Regions from separate parts of the Pseudomonas sp. microsymbiont 2 genome, predicted to be linked through region 2. Evidence: riboswitches for the same ligand, from Rfam matches in the RefSeq annotation. Region 2 holds a riboswitch; the other holds the start of a gene.
What was found. Region 2 has a riboswitch for cobalamin ahead of ACYUME_RS13680 (ABC transporter ATP-binding protein). Riboswitches for the same ligand answer to the same signal wherever they lie in the genome.

Region 1 (5,119 bases), 250 kb from region 2:
AGGCCGGTCAATTCAGGGTCGGGACGATCATCGCCCGGCACCAGGATCAACTGCACGCCATGGCTGGCCAGTTCGACCAACTGTTCGACACCATAGCGCCAGTAACCCACGCCGCCATGCAGCGACACCAGGATTACCTTGGCGTGACGCAGTACCTCGTCGACATAAAGGTCGACCGAGGCGTGGTTCTGCACCTGCATGGGATTGGCCAGGCGCAGGCTGGGGAAGTCCTCGGGCAACTGCTCGGCGGTTTCGGCGAGCAGCGCCAGGTGCGAATCGCCGCTGCAGAGGATCACCAGCTCGGCAGGGGTCTGGCCGAGATCGGCAATGCTGTCGTCCGGCACGAAACCGCCGGGCTGGGTCCGCAGCAGATGCATGGCTCAGGCGCCCAGGGCCTGGCGCAGGCGCGCCTCCAGTTGCACCGCATCGAGGTCCTGGCCAATCAGCACCAGGCGGGTGATGCGCGGCTCGTCCTGGCGCCAGGCACGGTCGAAGTGCTTGTCGAAACGCGTGCCCACGCCCTGGATCAGCAGCCGCATCGGCTTGCCCGGGATGGCAGCGAAGCCCTTGGCGCGCAGGATGCCAAATTCGGTGACCAACTGCGTCAGCGCGTCGAGCAGCAGGCTGTCGTCGGCCTCGGGCAGGTCGATGGAGATCGAGTCGAAGGCATCATGGTCGTGATCATCATGGTCGTCGCCGTCATGGTGCGAATCGTGGTGGGTGCGACGGCCGTCGATATGCGCCTCGGATTCGGCGCCCACGCCCAGCAATACCTCCAGCGGCAGACGACCGCTGCTCGCCTCGATCACCTTGACCGCCGACGGCAGCTCCTCGGCGACTTCGGCGCGGACCTTGGCCAGGCCCTGGGCATCGATCAGGTCGGCCTTGTTCAGGACCACCAGGTCGGCGCTGGCCAGTTGGTCGGCGAACAGCTCGTGCAGCGGCGACTCGTGGTCGAGGTTGGGGTCGAGCTTGCGCTGGGCATCGACCTGCTCCGGGTAGGCGGCGAAGGTGCCGGCGGCCACCGCCGGGCTGTCGACCACGGTGATCACCGCGTCGACGGTGCAGGCGTTGCGGATCTCCGGCCATTGGAACGCTTGCACCAGCGGCTTGGGCAGCGCCAGCCCGCTGGTTTCGATGAGGATATGGTCGAGATCGCCGCGACGGGCCACCAGCTCGCGCATGACCGGGAAGAACTCTTCCTGCACGGTGCAGCACAGGCAGCCGTTGGCCAGCTCGTAGACGCGGCCGTTGGCTTCTTCCTCGGTGCAACCGATGCTGCACTGTTTGAGGATCTCGCCGTCGATGCCCAGCTCGCCGAACTCGTTGACGATCACCGCGATGCGGCGGCCCTGGGCGTTGTCGAGCATGTGGCGGAGCAAGGTGGTCTTGCCCGAGCCGAGGAAGCCGGTGACGATGGTGACGGGAAGCTTGGCCAGTGTTTTCATGTCGCGATGCCCTTGGCAGCAATGGCGCGGGCAGGCCGGACGACAGCCTCGGCCAGGCCGGCCGGGCGCGTTCGCCACCGGATCACCCCGCCCGGTTGAAAGTCGAAAACGTCACGAGGCAGGTCTCCTGGCTTGCACCGTTCCGGTTTCGATGCCGGTGGGCCGGCGCCTTCCCGCGCGTTACGCAGTGGCTGTGCCGAACCCTTCAGTGCCTACAGTTGCGGGGGCAGCCGCGGCTTGTACCGCGTTCCCGTCTTAGCTCCGGCCTGGGCCGGAGAACCTCGAAGCGGCAAGGCTACGCAGTGCCTGCTTCGCGGTCAACCGCCGCCGCGATTGACGCAAGCCGTGCCCCATGATTTGCTAGCGCATTGCGTTCAGGTGCCCCCATCGGGGGTGAAACGGGAAACCGGTGCGTCACGCCGCCTCGACAGTGTGCGGACAAAGCCGGTGCTGCCCCCGCAACGGTAAGCGAGAGAGACGTCCAGACCACTGTGCCAGCGCGTCGGCATGGGAAGGTGGCCGCCCTCGATGGAGCCCCGCTCCAGCCTCGCCAGCCCGGAGACCGGCCTGACGTGCGGATGAACACCCCGCGGTGGGCGGGCGCTGTCGTATTCCCAGGGCGAGTCGTGCCTTGGAGCGTCGCGCTTGCCCGTTGCCATAATAAAGCAGCAGAGGAACGCGTCATGCCTTACACCAGTGCCAAGCACAGCGTCGCCACCCCCATCACCCTCAGCCAGCGCTTGATCGTCGCGGCAGGCGCCAGCCTGCTGGGTCTGTGCCTGGTGTATTTCGCCGGATTCTCGCACATCGAGGCGGTGCACAACGCCGCCCACGATACCCGCCACAGCGCCGCCTTCCCCTGCCACTGAGTAGACCCGCATGATCACGCGTATTGCCCGTACCGCGGGCTTCAGCGGGCTGCTTGCGGCCCTTTTGCTGACCTTGCTGCAGAGTTTCTGGGTGGCCCCGCTCATTCTCCAGGCAGAGACCTATGAAAGCGCGGCCCCCGTCACCGAACATCACGAGCATGGCGAAACCGCCGCCGCCCATGAGCACGAACACGGTGCCGAGGCCTGGGCCCCGGAAGACGGTTGGCAACGCGTGCTGTCCACCACAGGCGGCAACCTGGTGGTCGCGGTGGGCTTCGCCCTGATCCTCGCCGCGCTCTACAGCCTGCGCGAACCTGGCCGCGTGACCACCGGCGCGCTCTGGGGCCTGGCTGGCTTCGCCGTGTTCTGCCTGGCGCCGACCCTTGGCCTGCCGCCGGAACTGCCCGGCACCGCAGCCGCCGACCTCGGCCAACGCCAGACCTGGTGGATCGGCACCGCCGCCGCCACGGCAGGCGGCCTGGCCCTGCTGGTGTTCGCTCGACACTGGCTGCTCAAGGCGCTTGGCGTTGCCCTGCTGGTGCTTCCACACCTGATCGGCGCACCGCAGCCCGCCGTGCATGAGAGCCTCGCCCCGCAAGCCCTCGCGACGCAGTTCAAGATCGCCTCCTGGCTGACCAATGCCGCGTTCTGGCTGGCCCTGGGCCTGCTCAGCGCCTGGCTGTACCGCCGCTCCAGCCAGGCTTGATGTCCGTGTATCCGCCGGTGCTGTATGCCGGCTTCGGCTGCCGCCGGGGCTGCCCGGTGGAAACCCTGGCGGTGCTGCTGCGTCAGACCCTCGCCAGCAATGCCCTGCCGCTTTCTGCCTTGGGGGCGATCGCCAGTATCGCCCCCAAGGCCCGCGAGCCCGGCCTGCTGGCGCTGGCCGAGCGCCTCGGGTTGCCTTTCGTATGCTTCGAGGCCGAGCACCTGCTCGTCTTCGAGCCCCTGCTCAGCCAGCGCTCGGCCAATGCCTACGCCCAGACCGGCTGCTGGGGCGTTGCCGAAAGCACCGCGCTGGCGCTGGCCGGTCGTGCAACCGACCGGCCACGCCTGCATGTACCGCGCCAGGTCCTCGGTGGCGCTACCCTGGCGCTGGCCATCGGCGGATAATCCGCCCTTTTTCTGCAAGGAACCCCCATGACGGTCTACTTCATCGGCGCCGGCCCCGGCGACCCGGAACTGATCACGGTCAAGGGCCAGCGCCTGATCCGGCAATGCCCTGTGATCATCTATGCCGGCTCCCTGGTCCCGCCCGCGGTACTGGAGGGGCACCACGCGCATACCGTGATCAACAGCGCCGAGCTGCATCTGGAGCAGATCGTCACAGCCATGCGCCAGGCCCACGCCAAAGGTGAGGATGTCGCCAGGGTCCACAGTGGCGACCCCAGCCTCTACGGTGCCATCGGCGAGCAGATCCGCCATTTGCGCGAGCTGGGTATCGACTACCAGATCATCCCCGGAGTGACCGCCACCGCGGCCAGCGCCGCGCTGCTGGGCTGCGAGCTGACCCTGCCCGATGTCGCCCAGACGGTCATCCTGACCCGCTATGGCGACAGCTCGCCCATGCCACCCGGCGAGCAACTGGCCGACCTGGCCCGGCACGGCAGCACCCTGGCCATTCACCTGGGCGTCAAGCACCTGGCCCGCATCGTCGCGCAGCTGCTGCCGCACTACGGGCCCGACTGCCCTGTCGCCGTGGTCCACCGCGCCACCTGGCCGGACCAGGACTGGGTCAAGGGTACCCTCGCGGACATCGTCGATGGCGTGGCGAGCAAGGGGTTCCGGCGTACCGCGCTGATCCTCGTCGGCCATGTGCTGGGCGATGCGCCGTTCGCCGAATCCGCCCTCTATCGGGCCGGGCACGCCCATCTCTATCGCCCGGGCTGAGGCGGCGATTGTCGGCTGGCGACGCACCGTTGCACACTAGGGCTTCATCCTCCCGACGGCGGCCAAGCCATGCTCGAACTACGCCCCAACTGCGAATGCTGCGACACCGACCTGCCAGGCGAAAGCCCGGACGCACTGATCTGCTCGTTCGAATGCACGTTCTGCCGGGCCTGCAATGATCGACACTTCCAAGGCCGATGCCCCAACTGCGGGGGGCAACTGGTCACGCGCCCAACCCGAGTGGGCCGTTCGCTGATAAACAACCCGGCCTCGCGCCAACGCGTGAACAAGGCCCACCCCGCCTGCACCTGATCAGTGGCTTGTAGTCCTTTTCAACAAATGGAGGTAGGATTTTCAACATGATAGTACTCGGCTATTACCAAGGCCCCTGAATCGCCGTAATGTTCGCGCTGCCCAGTGGGTCCGTATAAAAGCACCAACTTGCAAGGCAGGAAGCGGACCTTATCTCGACAGGAGTTATCCATGACAACCGTACTGTTGGTCGATGACCACCACATTGTTCGACTCGCCGTGCGCATGCTGCTCGAGCGTGAACGCTTCACCGTCGTGGGTGAAACCGGCAAAGGCAAGGAAGCTGCCCGCCTGGCGGCCGAAACCAAGGCAGATGTGGTCATCCTTGATATTGGCCTGCCGGACCTCGACGGCATGGAAGTCATCAAACGCCTCAAGCTTCTGGACCCAGCGCCCAGGATCATGGCGCTGACAGGCCAACCCGCCGACCTTTATGTGCGCCGCTGCATGGATGCCGGTATCTCGGCCTTCGTCAACAAAGACGAGGATCTCGATGCGCTGGTCTTTGCCCTCAAAGCCTTGGTCAAGGGCTATTCGACCTTCCCGCAGATGCACGTCAACAGCAATACGCTCGAAAGCGAGGGCGAACGACTTGGCAGCCTG
Region 2 (5,119 bases):
CGGGAGATGACCACCAAGGCCGGGCAGAAATGCACGGCAATCCGTCGCGCGATCGTTCCGGCCAGGCATCTCGATGCCGTGGCCAGCCACCTGCGCGAACGTCTGCGCAAGGTGGTGGTGGGCGATCCTTCGGTGGAGGGCGTGCGCATGGGCGCATTGGCCTCCCACGATCAGCAACGCGACGTCGCCGAGCGCGTGCGCCTGTTGCTGGACAGCTGCGACCAGCTGCTGGGCGCCAGTGACGGCTTCGCGCCGGTAGGCCAAGGCGTGGCCGAAGGCGCGTTCTTCGCCCCGACCCTGTTGCTGGCCCGTGATCCCCACGGCGATGGCGGCGCCCACGATATCGAGGCGTTCGGCCCGGTCAGCACGCTGATGGCCTATGACGACCTCGATGAAGCCCTGGCCCTGGCCGCCCGTGGCAAAGGCAGCCTGGTGGCGACCCTGGTGACCGCCGACCGCGCCGTGGCGGCCCGCGCCATTCCGGTTGCGGCCGCCTGGCACGGGCGTCTGCTGGTGCTCGACAGCGAAGCGGCCAAGGAATCCACCGGCCACGGCTCGCCTTTGCCGCAACTCAAGCACGGCGGCCCAGGGCGTGCGGGGGGCGGCGAAGAGCTGGGTGGCTTGCGCGCGGTGAAGCACTACCTGCAGCGCGCCGCGGTCCAGGGCTCACCGAGCATGCTGATGGCCGTGACCGGCGAATACGTGCGTGGCGCCGAGGTGATCGAGACCGAGGTCCATCCCTTCCGCCGTCATTTCGACGACCTGCGCATCGGCGAGTCGCTGCTCACTCACCGTCGTACCGTCACCGAAGCCGATCTGGTCAGCTTCGGCTGCCTGTCGGGCGATCACTTCTACATGCACTTCGATGACATCGCCGCCAAGCAGTCGCAGTTCGGCAAGCGCATCGCCCATGGCTACTTCGTGCTGTCGGCGGCGGCCGGGTTGTTCGTCAGCCCCGGTGAAGGGCCGGTGCTGGCCAACTACGGCCTGGACACCCTGCGCTTCATCACGCCGGTGGGCATCGGCGATACCATCCAGGCGCGGCTGACCTGCAAGCGCAAGATCGACCAGGACAAGGCCAGCCCGCTGGGGCAGCCCCAGGGCGTGGTGGCCTGGGATGTGGAAGTGACCAACCAGCTGGGTGAGCTGGTGGCCAGCTATGACATCCTGACGCTGGTGTCGAAGCGCGAGTAGCACATAACCCATTGACTCAGCGGGGCGCTGTGGGAGCGGCTTTAGCCGCGAACACCGGCGCAGCCGGTGCCATTCACCGTGGCGCCTGCTTCGCGACGGTTCGGCGTCCCGACAAACCCGCTCCCACAGGGTGCGCGCATTGACTCATCCGCGCATAAATGCTCAGATGCGCCCCTTGTTTTCAGGTGTCCCTGGCCGCCGCGCCAGGGGTTAAACGGGAAGCCGGTACCGCGCCTTGCGCGGGTAGTCCGGCGCTGCCCCCGCAACGGTAAGCGAGCAAGGCATTCGACAGACCACTGTGCCGCCGGCATGGGAAGGTGAATGCCCCATGACCCTCGCAAGCCCGGAGACCGGCCTGGAACCCCTGTTGGCTACTCCCGCGGTGGGCGGGTGCGCGCCGGTCTTGCGGCCTCCTGCTGTCTGCAATGCCTTCACGCACGCTCACCGTCGGACTCATTCACTTCGCGACGGTGGCTTTTCCATGGCTTCGCCCCTCCTGCGCATCGAGCGCCTGCGCTGGTCGCCATTCTCCGGCGGGCCGCCCCTGCTCGAGGGCATCGACCTCGACGTGCACCCCGGCGAGTGCGTCGGCCTGATCGGCCCCAACGGCAGCGGCAAGACCAGCCTGCTGCGCTGCGCCTACCGCTTCAGCCGGCCGCAGGCCGGACAGGTACTGTTCGAGGGCCAGGACATCTGGCACCAGCCACCGCGCTGGTTGGCGCAGCGCATCGCGGTCATGCAGCAAGAATTTCCCGAGGACTTTGGCCTGAGCGTGCGCGACGTGGTCGCCATGGGCCGTACCCCGCACCTGGGTTGGCTGGACGGTGACGGCGACCCGGCGCCGATCGACCAGGCCCTGCATCAATTGGGCCTGGACGCGCTTGCCGGGCAGGGCTTCAGCGGCCTGTCCGGTGGCGAGAAGCAACGCGTGCTGCTGGCCCGCGCCCTGGCCCAGCAGCCGCGCCTGCTGGTGCTGGACGAGCCGACCAATCACCTGGACCCACGCCACCAGCTCGCGCTGCTGCACCACCTGCGCGGTACCGGCCTAAGCCTGCTGGCCAGTTTCCATGACCTGAACCTGGCGGCGACCTACTGCGATCGGCTGTACGTGATCGAGCAAGGGCGCATCGTCGCCCAGGGCACGCCCGCCCAGGTCCTGACCGAGCAGTGCCTGGCCGAGGTATTCGGTGTCCACGCCCTGGTCGACCGCCATCCCGTGGGGCAGCACCCACGCATCACCTGGATCAGCCACGCATGAAGCGCCTGCTCTGCACCCTGCTCGTTGCCCTGCCCCTGCACGCCCTGGCCGGCGACTACCCCGTCAGCGTGCGCAGTTGCGACCGCGACGTGACCTTCGCGCATGCCCCGCAGCGGGCCGTCAGCCACGATGTCAACCTGACCGGCATGCTGCTGGCCCTGGGCCTGCGCGAGCGCATGGTCGGCTACAGCGGCATCAGCGGCTGGAAAAGCCTCGATCCGTCGATGCGCCAGTCCTTGCGCGGCCTGCCGGAACTCGCCCCGCGCTACCCGTCGGTGGAGAACCTGCTGGATGCCGACGCCGACTTCCTGTTCGCCGGCTGGAGCTACGGCATGCAGGTCGGCGGGCCGGTCACCCCGCAGCGCCTGGCGGCCTTCGGGATCCCGGTGTACGAGCTCAGCGAGTCCTGCTCGCGCATCATGCCCAGGCCGCCCGCGAGCCTCGACGACCTGTACACCGACCTGGCCAACCTGGGGCGGATCTTCGCTGTGGCCCCTCGGGCCGAAACCCTGATCGAGCAGCTGCGCCAGCGCGTGGCGCGGGTGACCACTGCACTGGCCGGCGCGCACGCCCGGCCCCGGGTCTTTCTCTACGACAGCGGCGAAGACCGCCCGACCACCTCTGGCCGCCTGGGCATGCCCCAGGCGCTGATCACCACGGCAGGTGGCGACAACGTCATGGCCGACGTGCGGGCCAGCTGGACCGAAGTCAGCTGGGAAAGCGTGGTCGAGCGCGACCCCGAAGTCATCGTGATCGTCGACTACGGACCGACATCCTGGCAGCACAAGCGCGACTTCCTGCTCCAGCATCCAGCCCTGGGCGACGTCACCGCCATCCGTGAGCGGCGCTTCGTGGTGCTGTCGTACCTGCAGGTGACGCCCTCGGTGGACAACGCCGCGGCGATCGAGCACCTGGCGACCGCCCTGCATCCACGGCTGTTCGCCGGAGCCCGGCAGTGATGCCGGTGCGCAGCCCGGCAGCCTATCGCCTGCTGCTGGGCGGGCTGCTCGTCGCCTTGCTGCTGTCCTGCCTGCTGTCATTGGGCTTTGGCGCGGCGCAGGTGCCGTTGGCCAAGGTGCTGGATATCGTCCTGCAGGCGCTGGGAGTCGCCCAGGGTGGCGATGTCAGCCGCGGCCAGGCGCAGATCGTCTGGCAACTGCGCGCGCCACGGGTGCTGCTCGGCGCGCTGGTGGGCGCTGGGTTGGCCCTGGTTGGCGGCGCGCTGCAGGCGGTGACACGCAATCCGCTGGCCGACCCGCACCTGCTGGGCGTGAGTTCCGGCGCTGTGCTGGGCGCCGTTGTCGTGGTGCTGTTCCTCGGCCCGTTCGCCGGGGTCTTCAGCCTGCCGCTGGCGGCCTTCCTCGGGGCGCTGGGTTGCATGGTGCTGGTGATGGGCGTGGCCAGCCGGCGCGGTCGGCTGGACAGCGACCGGCTGCTGCTGGCCGGGGTGGCGGTGTCGTTCGTGGTGATGGCACTGGCCAACCTGCTGCTCTACACCGGCGACCCACACGCGGCCAGTTCGGTGATGTTCTGGATGCTCGGTGGCCTGGGGCTGGCGCAATGGTCGCTGCTGTGGCTGCCGGCGCTGGCCGTGCTGGGCGGGTTGCTCCTGCTGATGGGCCTGGCGCGTGCCCTCAATGCGCTGATGAGCGGTGAGCAGACCGCCGTGAGCCTGGGTTTCGACACTCGCCGGGTACGCGCCCAGGTGTTCGTGGGCTGCGCGCTGCTGACCGGGGTGCTGGTGTCGCTGTCCGGCGCCATCGGCTTCGTCGGCCTGATGCTGCCGCACATGGCGCGGCGCCTGGTCGGTGCCGAACATCGCCGGCTGCTGCCGGCCTGCGCGCTGCTCGGCGCGCTGTTCGTGGTGTGGGTGGACATGGCGGCGCGCACCCTGATCGCGCCCCAGGACCTGCCGATCGGCATCGCCACGGCGGCGATCGGTGGGTTGTTCTTCATCATGCTGCTGCGCAGGAAACCCTGAAATGAGCCATGACCAGGTGCTGTTCGTCGGGCCCGACCTGTCCACCGGCAGTGCCAGCGAAGCCTTTCGCCAGCAATTGCTGGCGTTGCGCGGCCCCACGGTAGTCGATGCCCTGATCGATACCGCGACAGGCTTCGACGCGCTGTGGCTGGCGGTACGGCGCTTTATCGACCAAGGCTGCGGCACGCTGTTGCTGATCGACCTGGACCCCAGCGCCGACAGCGCCTACCTCGACTGGCTGCGCAGTGAGCTGGCTCAGCTGGCGGGCTCGGCCGAGGTCGCCGGGCGGCTGTTCGTCAGCACACCGCTGCTGGGCCGCCAGCCGCTGTCGGCGAGCCGCGCCTGCGCGCTGATCGAGCAGGGTGACGAGCAGGCGAGCTGCGCGGGCGTGGCCGATGTCGCGGCCAAGCCCGACTGGTCACGCATTCCGCCGCACCGCCATCAACTGTTCCTGTGCATCGGCGCGCGCTGTATACGGCGTGGCGCCCTGCCCCTGTGGAAGCACGTGCGTCAGCGCCTGGCCGCCGCGTCGGCGATCGAAACGGCGGACGGCGTGCTGATCACCCGCACGCACTGCCAGTACCCCTGCAACCGTGGCCCGATCGCCACCGTGCACCCCGCCGGCCATTGGTACCAGGTCGCCAACCTGGCCGACGCCGACCGCCTGGTGGACGAACAACTGCTCG

Region 1: another riboswitch for cobalamin. It lies ahead of ACYUME_RS14690 (CbtB domain-containing protein); the one in region 2 lies ahead of ACYUME_RS13680 (ABC transporter ATP-binding protein).

What each region holds. Positions count from the first base shown of each region.
Region 1 covers NZ_CM139112.1:3,299,777-3,304,895, forward strand. Annotated here, with positions in the region: gene cobN (cobaltochelatase subunit CobN) at 1-377, opposite strand, end outside; gene cobW (cobalamin biosynthesis protein CobW) at 381-1,448, opposite strand; cobalamin riboswitch at 1,549-1,747, opposite strand; cobalamin riboswitch at 1,807-2,033, shown strand; gene ACYUME_RS14690 (CbtB domain-containing protein) at 2,132-2,317, shown strand; gene ACYUME_RS14695 (CbtA family protein) at 2,328-3,023, shown strand; gene ACYUME_RS14700 (cobalamin biosynthesis protein) at 3,023-3,427, shown strand; gene cobM (precorrin-4 C(11)-methyltransferase) at 3,455-4,204, shown strand; gene ACYUME_RS14710 (DUF1272 domain-containing protein) at 4,274-4,516, shown strand; gene ACYUME_RS14715 (response regulator) at 4,688-5,119, shown strand, end outside.
Region 2 covers NZ_CM139112.1:3,049,696-3,054,814, forward strand. Annotated here, with positions in the region: gene paaZ (phenylacetic acid degradation bifunctional protein PaaZ) at 1-1,194, shown strand, start outside; cobalamin riboswitch at 1,361-1,567, shown strand; gene ACYUME_RS13680 (ABC transporter ATP-binding protein) at 1,676-2,452, shown strand; gene ACYUME_RS13685 (ABC transporter substrate-binding protein) at 2,449-3,411, shown strand; gene ACYUME_RS13690 (FecCD family ABC transporter permease) at 3,408-4,433, shown strand; gene ACYUME_RS13695 ((2Fe-2S) ferredoxin domain-containing protein) at 4,435-5,119, shown strand, end outside.